DNA from 2 places in the Nocardia grenadensis genome. Region 1 is predicted to be linked to the other one. Evidence: riboswitches for the same ligand, from Rfam matches in the RefSeq annotation. Region 1 holds a riboswitch; the other holds the start of a gene.
The links. A riboswitch is a leader RNA that binds a small molecule or an ion and turns the genes downstream of it on or off. The one in region 1 is predicted to bind S-adenosylmethionine.
Positions count from the first base shown of each region.

Region 1 (5,145 bases):
GACCGCGCTTGATCCAGCCGGTCACATAGGTGCCGGGCAGGTAGCGGGTGGCGCCGTCGGCGTTCTCGTCGACCAGGACCCGGCCGGCCTCGTTCGGGATCACCCCGGCCTGATCGTCGAAGGGCAGCTCGGAGATGTTCTGCGACAGGTAACCGACAGCCCGGTAGACGGCCTGTACATCCCATTGCTTGAAGGTGCCGGTGCCCTTCACATTGCCGGTGCCGTCGAGCTGGGTGCGTTCGGTACGCAGACCCACGACCTTGCCGTCCTCACCCAGGATCTCCGAAGGCGATTCGAAGAAGTGCAGGAACAGCTTGTGCGGGCGATCGCCCTGGTCGCGGATGGCCCACTGCTCGAGGGTGTTGGCCACCATATCGACCTGCTTCGAATGCCGCCGCGCGGCTTCCGAACCCTCGTCGTAGTCGATGTCCTCCGGATCGACGATCACCTCGATCGTCGGGGAATGGTCGAGCTCGCGCAGCTCCAGCGGAGTGAACTTGGCCTGCGCCGGACCGCGACGGCCGAATACGTGCACCTCGACGGCCTTGTTGTTCTTCAGGCCCGTGTACACGTTCGGCGGGATCTCGGTCGGCAGCAGTTCGTCACCGGTCTTGGCCAGCACCCGCGCCACATCCAGGGCGACATTGCCGACACCGAGTACCGCGACCTTCTCCGCTTCCAGCGGCCAGGTGCGCGGCACGTCCGGATGCCCGTCGTACCAGGACACGAAATCGGCCGCGCCGTAGGAGCCGTCCAGGTCGATACCCGGAATCGGCAGCGCCCGGTCGGCGTTGGCGCCGGTGGAGAAGATCACCGCGTCGTAGAAACGACGCAGATCCGACAGCGTGATATCGGTGCCGTAATCGATATTGCCGAGCAGGCGTACCTGCTCCTTGTCCAGCACCTTGTGCAGGGCGGTGACGATGCCCTTGATCCGCGGGTGGTCCGGGGCCACGCCGTAGCGGATCAGTCCGAACGGGGCGGGCATCCGCTCGAACAGATCGATCGAGACGTCCGCATCGGATTTCATCAACGCGTCGGCGGCATAGATACCGGCCGGCCCGGCTCCGACGATCGCGATCCGAAGCGGGCGGTTCGCTTCCTTCTGCTCGGTCATCTGTTACGCGCACCCTTATCGGTCGAAAGAATCACTGGCGTTGTTGTTAGCTTAGGCTAACTTGACGCGCGGCTCGTATGCACCTACTTCGCGTCGTCCGTGGGTGGCTGTTCACCGTTGGTCGTCCCACGTCTTCGCGGGTAGCGCTGTGCTGCGGTACCCGCCGCACCCGCGATTCTATCGGGGTGCGGGCACGGTGCGATCCGGGGACCAGGGATGATCGTCGGTATGAGCGATCCCGGAGCGGCCGACGAGCAGCCGGCCACCGAATCGGGCGACGACGAGCGACCGCGCTCGATCACCCCGTTCGTCGTGGCCGCGGCGGTCGCGGCCCTGGTCCTGGTCGGTGTACTCATCGCCGGCCTGGTGGCGCCCGCTGAGAAAAATGTCACAGATTCCGACCGGATAGCGGGAGCGGTCCGGGAGTTCGCCGATGTGAGCAACCGCTACGGGCCCGAACCGCCCCGCCAAGCGGTGTGTCCCGGGTTCGTGCCCGCCCGCTCCCCGCTGGCCGGACAGCTGAAACCCGGCGAAACCGGGAAAGATATCGAGATCACGAGATTCGGCCCCGTCCATATCACCGGCGACACCGCGAATATCGAAGTGACCAGCCGTGTGGAAGGCGAGGAACGGACCGCGACCTGGTGGCTGTTCCAGTCCGACGGCGACTGGAAGGTGTGCAACCAACCGGCCGGCTGAGCTCGCCGAAGGCGTCAACCGACGTTTGACACGGCCCGACTGCGCCGGGCAATCTTTTCGATTGGGTCATGAGTACCAGTGCCAAGCCCCGGCTCGCTGGTCGGCAACCCTCCTCCGCGGTGGGGTGCTCCGGGTGACGACCTGGCGCGCATCGATCGGATGCGGCAAGTGCGGTTTCGCAGGAGGTGCCACGTATGAATTACGCAGGGGATATCGGCCCGCAGCAGGCATGGGACCTGCTGACCGGGAATCCGGACGCAGTCCTGGTGGATGTGCGGACCGAAGCCGAATGGAAATTCGTCGGAGTACCCGACACCAGCTCTATCGCCAAGCCGACACTGCTGGTCGAGTGGGTCGACGGCACCGGCACCCGCAATACCGAATTCCTGGACCAGCTGCGCGGCGCCCTGTCCGACCGCCCCGCGGACGCGCCCGTGCTCTTCCTGTGTCGCTCCGGGCAGCGTTCGGCGCACGCGGCCGACGCCGCGACCGCCGCGGGTATCGCACCCTCCTACAACATCAGCGACGGTTTCGAGGGTCCGCTGGACGAACTCGGGCATCGCGGCGGCGCCGGCTGGCGGGCCCACGGACTGCCCTGGCGGCAGTCGTGATCGGCGGCGGTTCGTTCGAACGGCCGTTACCCGAAGGCGTCGGTCCGGCGACACTGGGTGTGCGCGGCGGTCTGAGCCGTTCGGGATTCGACGAGACCTCCGAGGCCCTGTACCTGAACTCGGGGTTCGTCTACGCCAGTGCCGAAGCGGCCGAGGCCGCGTTCACCGGGGACAACCCGCACTACGTGTACTCCCGCTACGGCAACCCGACGGTGACCACCTTTCAGGAACGGATGCGCCTGCTCGACGGCGCCGAAGCCTGTTTCGCCACCGCCAGCGGTATGGCCGCCGTTTTCGTCGCCCTCGGTGCGCTGTTGAAGGCGGGCGACCGGCTGGTGGCCGCGCGCAGCCTGTTCGGCTCCTGCTTCGTGGTGTGCAACGAGATCCTGCCCCGCTGGGGTGTCGAAACGGTATTCGTCGACGGCGAAGACCTCGACCAGTGGGAAGCGGCGCTGTCCGAACCCACCGCCGCGGTGTTCTTCGAGACTCCGGCCAACCCGATGCAGACCCTGGTCGACGTGCGCAAGGTCTGCGAGCTCGCGCATGCCGCGGGCGCGCAGGTGGTCCTGGACAATGTGTTCGCCACCCCGCTGCTACAGCGCGGCTTCGGACTCGGCGCCGACGTGGTGGTCTACTCGGGCACCAAACACATCGACGGACAGGGCCGGGTACTCGGCGGCGCGATCCTCGGCACCGCCGAGTACATCGAAGGCCCGGTCAAGACGCTCATGCGCCACACCGGACCCGCCCTGAGCCCGTTCAACGCCTGGACGCTGCTCAAGGGTCTGGAAACCATGCCGCTGCGGGTCCGTCGGTCCACCGATTCGGCGCTGCGGATCGCGCGCTACCTCGAGGAGCATCCCGCCGTGAGCTGGGTCCGGTATCCGTTCCTGGAATCGCATCCGCAGTACGAGCTGGCGGCCGCGCAGATGAGCGGCGGCGGCACCGTGGTGACCTTCGAACTCGCGGCCACCGCGGATCTCGCGAAGAAGCGGGCCTTCGAGGTGCTGAACAAGCTGCGGATCATCGATATCTCCAACAACCTGGGCGACGCGAAAAGCTTGATCACCCATCCGGCGACCACCACCCACCGGGCCATGGGTTCCGAAGGCCGCGCGAGCATCGGCCTCTCGGACGGGGTCGTCCGGGTCTCGATCGGCCTGGAGGACATCGAAGATCTCCTGGGCGACCTGGACCAGGCACTGAGCTGATCGCTTCGAGGTAGTGGATCGCCGGTAGGTGCACCCTGACCGGCGGTCAGGGCTCCAGCCCCACCCACCTCGTGCCCGACCGCCTTTGCGATCGGCCGCACCCGCTCGGCGCCGAGTTCAGCGAGGCTCATAAAGGGTCGAGGCCCGTCCCACCGTTCAGGCCTCGAAGCGCATGCGCGAAGCGCGAGTCCCGAGGCCTGAACGGTGGGACCAAGGGGGCCTCGACCCCGCGCCGCCGGAGGCGGCGCCAAAGACACAGCACCTTCACGAACAAGCCCGCATCTCGACCTTCAGGGCTCACCCTCGACCAGGCCCCGTCCACGGACGCCGCCCCGCCCGCCCGCTCAGGTCCGCGGATTCGCCGCCGCCTCGGTGAACGGGGTGCGCACCCGGCCGACCAGGTCGGCGACCGAGCTCAGCACGGTGGTCGGCCGGTAGGGGTATTGCTCGACCGACACCTTCGTCGAGATACCGGAGGTCACCAGGATGGTGCGCATACCGGCTTCCATCCCGGAGATCACATCGGTGTCCATCCGGTCGCCGATCATCACACTGGTCTGGGAGTGGGCGCCGATGCGGCGCAACGCCGAACGCATCATCAGCGGATTAGGTTTGCCGATGTAGTAGGGGTCGCGGCCGGTGGCCCGGGTGATCAGGGCCGCCACCGAACCGGTCGCGGGCAGTACGCCGTCCCGGGACGGGCCGGTCGGGTCGGGGTTGGTGGCGATGAACCGCGCACCCCGCTCGACAAGCCGGATGGCCGTGGTGATCGCCTCGAACGAATAGGTGCGGGTCTCACCCAGCACCACATAATCGGGGTCCACCTCGGTCAGCACATAACCGATCTCGTGCAGTGCGGTCGTGAGTCCGGACTCGCCCACCACGTAGGCGGTGCCGCCGGGCCGCTGCTCGTCGAGGAAACTGGCGGTGGCCAGCGCCGAGGTCCAGATCGAATGCTCCGGGATCTCGAGTCCGGTCTGGCGCAGCCGGGCCTGGAGATCGCGCGGCGTGCGGATCGAATTGTTCGTCAGTACCAGGAACGGAATCTCCTCGGCCCGTAATTCGGCGAGGAACTCGTCGGCGCCGGGCACCATATGGTCTTCGTGCACCAGCACCCCGTCCATATCGGTCAGGTAGGACAGAATCTGGTCATCTGGGCTCACACCATCGATTCTGCGCTCCAGCGGCGCGCGGACCGAACGCGCCGCGCCCGGGGTGAGGAACGTGACACGAGACGACACCGCCGCGGACCTGTGCGCGTCCACCTACGATCCGCGGTCACCGCATCGGCCGAGGCGGACCCTGGCGCACCTCCGGCCCCGCATGGGCTGCGGGTGGGCTCGGCTCGATGGCGCCTATTAGTGTCGAATCCGGGCCGGAGACGGCCAGACCACAACGCGACAGGAGTGGGCGCACATGGGTGAACTGAAGCTCGGATACAAAGCATCGGCGGAACAATTCGGCCCCCGTGAACTGGTAGAGCTGGCGGTACTGGTCGAGGAACACG
Region 1 covers NZ_CP192054.1:6,067,306-6,072,450, forward strand. Annotated here, with positions in the region: gene ACQPYS_RS27765 (FAD-dependent oxidoreductase) at 1-1,117, opposite strand, end outside; gene ACQPYS_RS27770 (Rv0361 family membrane protein) at 1,346-1,816, shown strand; SAM riboswitch class IV at 1,881-1,993, shown strand; gene ACQPYS_RS27775 (rhodanese-like domain-containing protein) at 2,011-2,427, shown strand; gene ACQPYS_RS27780 (O-succinylhomoserine sulfhydrylase) at 2,424-3,638, shown strand; gene ACQPYS_RS27785 (HAD-IIA family hydrolase) at 3,983-4,762, opposite strand; gene fgd (glucose-6-phosphate dehydrogenase (coenzyme-F420)) at 5,055-5,145, shown strand, end outside.

Region 2 (5,145 bases), 1.3 Mb from region 1:
ACACATCTACGCCAGCCGCGACCATCTGCGCGCTGTGTGATTCCGTGCGCCTTCGGCGCGCGGGGTCGAGGCCCTCGCAAGACGCGGCGCCGGAGGGGTGGCCGCTCCACGCGACGGGGGTGGTCCACGCAGCGATCACACCGCCGGGCTCAGCTCCGCAGCGTGCTCAGTTCCCGAGGAGACCCTTCGCTACGTGGGTCACCTGGATCTCGTTGCTGCCCGCGTAGATCATGAGCGATTTGGCGTCACGGGCCAGCTGCTCCACCCGGTATTCCGACATGTAGCCGTTACCGCCGAACAGCTGCACCGCCTCCATCGCCACCTCGGTGGCGGCCTCCGACGCGTACAGCTTCACGGCCGATGCCTCCGAGAGGCTCAGCGGTTTACCGGCCCGCCCGCGCTCGATGATGTTGAACACCATGTTCTGCACATTGATCCGGGCGACCTCCATTTTCGCCAGTTTGAGCTGGATGAGCTGGAAGCGGCCGATCTCCTGGCCCCACAGCTTCCGGTTGCGGGCGTAATCGGTGCACAGGCGCAGGCATTCGTTGATCACCCCCAGCGCCATGAATCCGATACCGACCCGCTCGGCCACGAAACTGGATTTGGCGCTCTCCCGGCCGTCGCCGCCGCGGTGCTCCTCGGTTTCGCCGAGCAGCCGGTCCCGGCCGAGCCGGACGTTGTCGAAGAACAGCTCCCCGGTGGGCGAGGCGTGCAGGCCCATCTTCTTGAAGGGTTTGCCCTGGGTGAGCCCCTCCATACCCGCGTCGAGGACAAAGGTGAGCACTTTGCGGTCGCGGGCCGGGGTCCCGTCGCCCTCGTCCAGTTTCGCGTAGACGACCAGGGTGTCGGCGAACGGACCGTTGGTGATGAACGTCTTCTGGCCGTTGAGGATGTAGTCCTCCCCGTCACGTCGCACGTAGGTTTTCATCCCGCCGAAGGCGTCCGATCCGGAATCGGGTTCGGTGATGGCCCAGCACGCGATTTTGCGAAGGCCGACGATATCGGGCACCCACCGTTGCTGCTGGGCGAGTGTGCCCCGGGAGAGGATGGTGGCGCCGCCGAGACCGGTACTCACCCCCAGCGAACTGCACAGACCCATACAGACGCCGGAGAGTTCACTGGTCAGCACCGCCATCATGGTCTGCTGATCGAAACCGCCGCCGGATCCGTCCTGGTCCGCCGCGGCCGGCTTCTCCGTCCCGTCGGCAGCCGCCTGTTTCGCCGCCAGCTGCTTGTTCAGCGCCTCCTCCGCCATGGCACCGATACCGAAATCCGCGTACAGCTTGCGCAGGATCGGATAGGGCAGCATCTCCCCGCTGTCCAATGCGTCCAGATGGGGGCGCACTTCCTTATCGATGAACGTCCGCACCGCGTCGCGGACCATCAGGTCGGTATCGGACCATTCGAACATCGTCGTCCTCCGGAATCACCAGCAGCATTACGGTGTAGATCACCGGGCGGACGCTCATGGCCCACCTTGTTGACAGCTTGCCAGTTCCTCGGCAGCGGCGTCGGGTTCTGAGAAATCTTGCTTCGCTATGCCGATGCCCCCACCCATATCGGGCAGGGGCATCGACACAGGCCGGGTGTCCTACTTCAGCGCGCGGGCCAGGTTGGCGTCCAGCGCGGCCAGGAACTCCTCGGTGGTGAGATAGCCCTGGTCCCCGCCGACCAGCAGCGCGAGGTCCTTGGTCATCTGCCCGCCCTCGACGGTCTTGATGACCACATCCTCGAGGGTCTGGGCGAAACCGATGACCTCGGGGGTGTTGTCCAGCTTGCCCCGGTGCTCGAGGCCGCGGGTCCAGGCGAAGATCGACGCGATGGGATTGGTCGAGGTCGGTTTGCCCTGCTGATGCTGGCGGTAGTGCCGGGTGACCGTGCCGTGCGCGGCCTCGGCCTCACAGGTCCGGCCGTCCGGGGTCAGCAGCACCGAGGTCATCAGGCCGAGCGAGCCGAAGCCCTGCGCGACCGTATCGGACTGGACGTCGCCGTCGTAGTTCTTGCAAGCCCAGACGTAGCCGCCCTCCCACTTCATGGAGGAGGCGACCATATCGTCGATCAACCGGTGCTCGTAGGTGAGGCCGGCCGCCTCGAACTGGCTCTTGAACTCGGCTTCGAAGACCGCCTCGAAGGTGTCCTTGAACATGCCGTCGTAGGCCTTGAGGATGGTGTTCTTCGTCGACATGTAGACGGGGTAGTTCTGCTGCAGCCCGTAGTTGAACGAGGCACGCGCGAAGTCCTCGATGGACTTCTTGAAGTTGTACATACCCATCACGACGCCGCCGTCCTCCGGCATCTGCACGACCTCGTGCACGATGGGCTCGCTGCCGTCCTCGGGGGTGAAGGTGAGGGTGACGGTGCCGGACTGGAAGACCTTGAAGTCGGTGGCGCGGTACTGGTCGCCGAAGGCGTGACGGCCGATGATGATCGGCTTGGTCCAGCCCGGTACCAGGCGCGGGACGTTGGAGATGATGATCGGCGCGCGGAAGATGGTGCCGCCGAGAATGTTGCGGATGGTGCCGTTGGGCGACCGCCACATCTTCTTGAGGCCGAATTCCTCGACCCTGGCCTCGTCGGGGGTGATCGTCGCGCATTTGACGCCGACACCGTGCTGTTTGATGGCATTGGCGGCGTCGATGGTGACCTGGTCGTCGGTTTTGTCGCGGTATTCGATGCCGAGGTCGTAATACTCGAGGTTCACATCGAGGTACGGATGGATCAGCTTGTCCTTGATGAACTGCCAGATGATCCGCGTCATCTCGTCGCCGTCGAGTTCAACGACGGTGCCTTCAACCTTGATCTTGGACATGGATCTTCGTGTCCTCCTAAGACTGGTGCCCTCATTGCACGGCCAGGCGAACACGCTTGTGAGCGGACCCCAGCTGTTCAACAGACAACGTATACATCCCGCGTTGTCCACGAGACGTCTGGTGTAACCAAGACGAGCGTACTGCTTGTGGCGGTGTCACGGTGCAGCCAGCCCCGGTCGTGAGATCTCACAGGGGTGAGACACGCCACAAGATTACCTGGTAGACCCATATGCCGATTTCGATCCGTATCGGCACCCGGCTACCATATTCGGCAGGTCATGAGCGCCAGCGCCAAGCCCCGGCTCGCTGGCCGGCAACCCTCCTGCTGCGGTGGGGTGCTCCGGGTGATGACCTGGCTCCCGAGAGCCGGGAGCAAGCGCACGTCAGGAGGTCGTCGATTTGTGCCGGTGCTGGTCGCGTTGACCGCGGCGTTCTCACGACTCGACGAGAAACCCCCCATTTTCTGGAGCACGATATGAGCGATCACAGTATTCGTGGTGGGACCGCTGCCGGAGCCACCTGCCGGCGACCGGCGGTCGCGTCCGGCGGCCTCCGCACCCTCTCGGCCGGATCCACAGCGATGATTCATACGCTCCGGACATCGGTACCGTTCGCCGGTTCAGCGGAAGCCCTCGCGTGAAGGTGGGCACCGAATCGACCACCGCCCGGCCGGTGGCCCAGTTACCGCCGCCCGACGGCACCCTCGGATATATCGATATCGGCGAACTCACCCTCGAGAACGGCGCCCGGCTGCCGCAGGTCCGGCTGGCCGTACAACGCTGGGGAGAACTGTCCCCGGACCTGGACAACATCGTCCTGATCGAGCACGCGCTGACCGGTGACTCGCACGTCTCCGGCGATCCCGACGACGACCACCCACAGGCCGGATGGTGGAACGGGATGGTCGGCCCGGGGGCCCCGATCGACACCGACGAGTGGTGTGTCGTCGCGACGAATGTTCTCGGCGGCTGCCAGGGCAGCACCGGCCCGGCCTCGCTCGCCCCGGACGGGGCGCCGTGGGGGTCGCGGTTCCCGGGGATCTCCATTCGCGACCAGGTCACGGCCGAACTGAAATTGTTCGATCTGCTCGGTGTGCCCCGGCTGGCCGCGGCGATCGGCGGTTCGATGGGCGGTATGCGCGTCCTGGAATGGATGCTGCTCGCGCCGCAGCGCTTGGCCGCCGCATTGGTCCTCGCGGTGGGGCCGCGCGCCACCGCCGACCAGATCGGCACCCAGAGCACCCAGATCGCGGCGATCACCAGCGACCCGGACTGGCAGGGCGGCGACTATCACGGCACCGGCCGCGCGCCCATGGCCGGGATGGGTGTCGCGCGCCGGATCGCGCATCTCACCTACCGCACCGAAGTCGAACTCGACAGCCGGTTCGCCAACAGTCCACAGGCTGGCGAGGACCCCTGGGACGGCGGCCGGTACGCGGTGCAGAGCTATCTGGAATACCAGGCCGAGAAGTTGGGCCGGCGTTTCGACCCGGCGACCTACGTGCTGCTCAGCGAGGCGATGAACCGGCACGATATCGGCCGGGGCCGCGGCGGCATCGCGGCGGCGATGGCCGCTGCCGAGGTGCCGTGCATCGTGGGCGGTATCGATTCCGACCGGCTGTACCCGCTGCACACCCAGCAGGAACTGGCCGACGGACTGGCCGACTGCCGGCATTTCGAGGTGATCTCCTCGCGGGACGGCCACGATGCGTTCCTCACCGAGGCCGCGGCCATCGGCAAACTGCTGGTCCAGACGATGAACCTGGCCCGCGCCGGGCGCTGAGCACCGGCGCCCGGTGCGCTCAGCCCACGCCGAGGGTGTTGATGGTCGCGGCGAGGAAGACCACGGCGCCGCCGAGCAGGGTCAGCGCGCCCACGTCGAACGGTTTGCCGCGGACCGCGAGCAGGCCGACCCGGGCGGTCGGCAGGCACAACCGGAACGCGGCCGCGATGAGGGTCGCGCCACCGAAGAAGAAGGCACCACGGCGCCAGCGATCCTGTGCGACGAGCACCACGGCGATCAGCACCACCACCGCCACCACGACCATCGGGAGATGGCAGCGTAGGAAACCGGCCCATCGGCTGCCGGTGCCGGGATCGTCGTGGGTCGGGCTCGCGGCGTCGGTCACGGGGGCGATTGTTCCAGATCCGGCCGATCAGGTCTGCACGAGCGGTTCCGAATGCCGCAGAGCCGGGGTCACGAGGCCCCTGGCCCGCGGCGCCGGAGCCGACGCCATGAAATCGGCTCAGCGCAGCGCGGCGTTTTCGGCGAGTACCTTCTCCCGATGCCGCTCGCGCAGCGCGGCGTGGTGCGGGCTGCGCCGCACCACCAG
Region 2 covers NZ_CP192054.1:921,603-926,747, reverse strand. Annotated here, with positions in the region: gene ACQPYS_RS04040 (alpha/beta fold hydrolase) at 1-40, shown strand, start outside; gene ACQPYS_RS04035 (acyl-CoA dehydrogenase family protein) at 167-1,414, opposite strand; gene ACQPYS_RS04030 (NADP-dependent isocitrate dehydrogenase) at 1,595-2,812, opposite strand; SAM riboswitch class IV at 3,088-3,198, shown strand; gene metX (homoserine O-acetyltransferase MetX) at 3,450-4,595, shown strand; gene ACQPYS_RS04020 (DUF3017 domain-containing protein) at 4,615-4,860, opposite strand; gene cycA (D-serine/D-alanine/glycine transporter) at 5,059-5,145, opposite strand, start outside.
Region 2: linked by a shared signal. The riboswitch ahead of metX (homoserine O-acetyltransferase MetX) and the one ahead of ACQPYS_RS27775 (rhodanese-like domain-containing protein) in region 1 are both predicted to bind S-adenosylmethionine.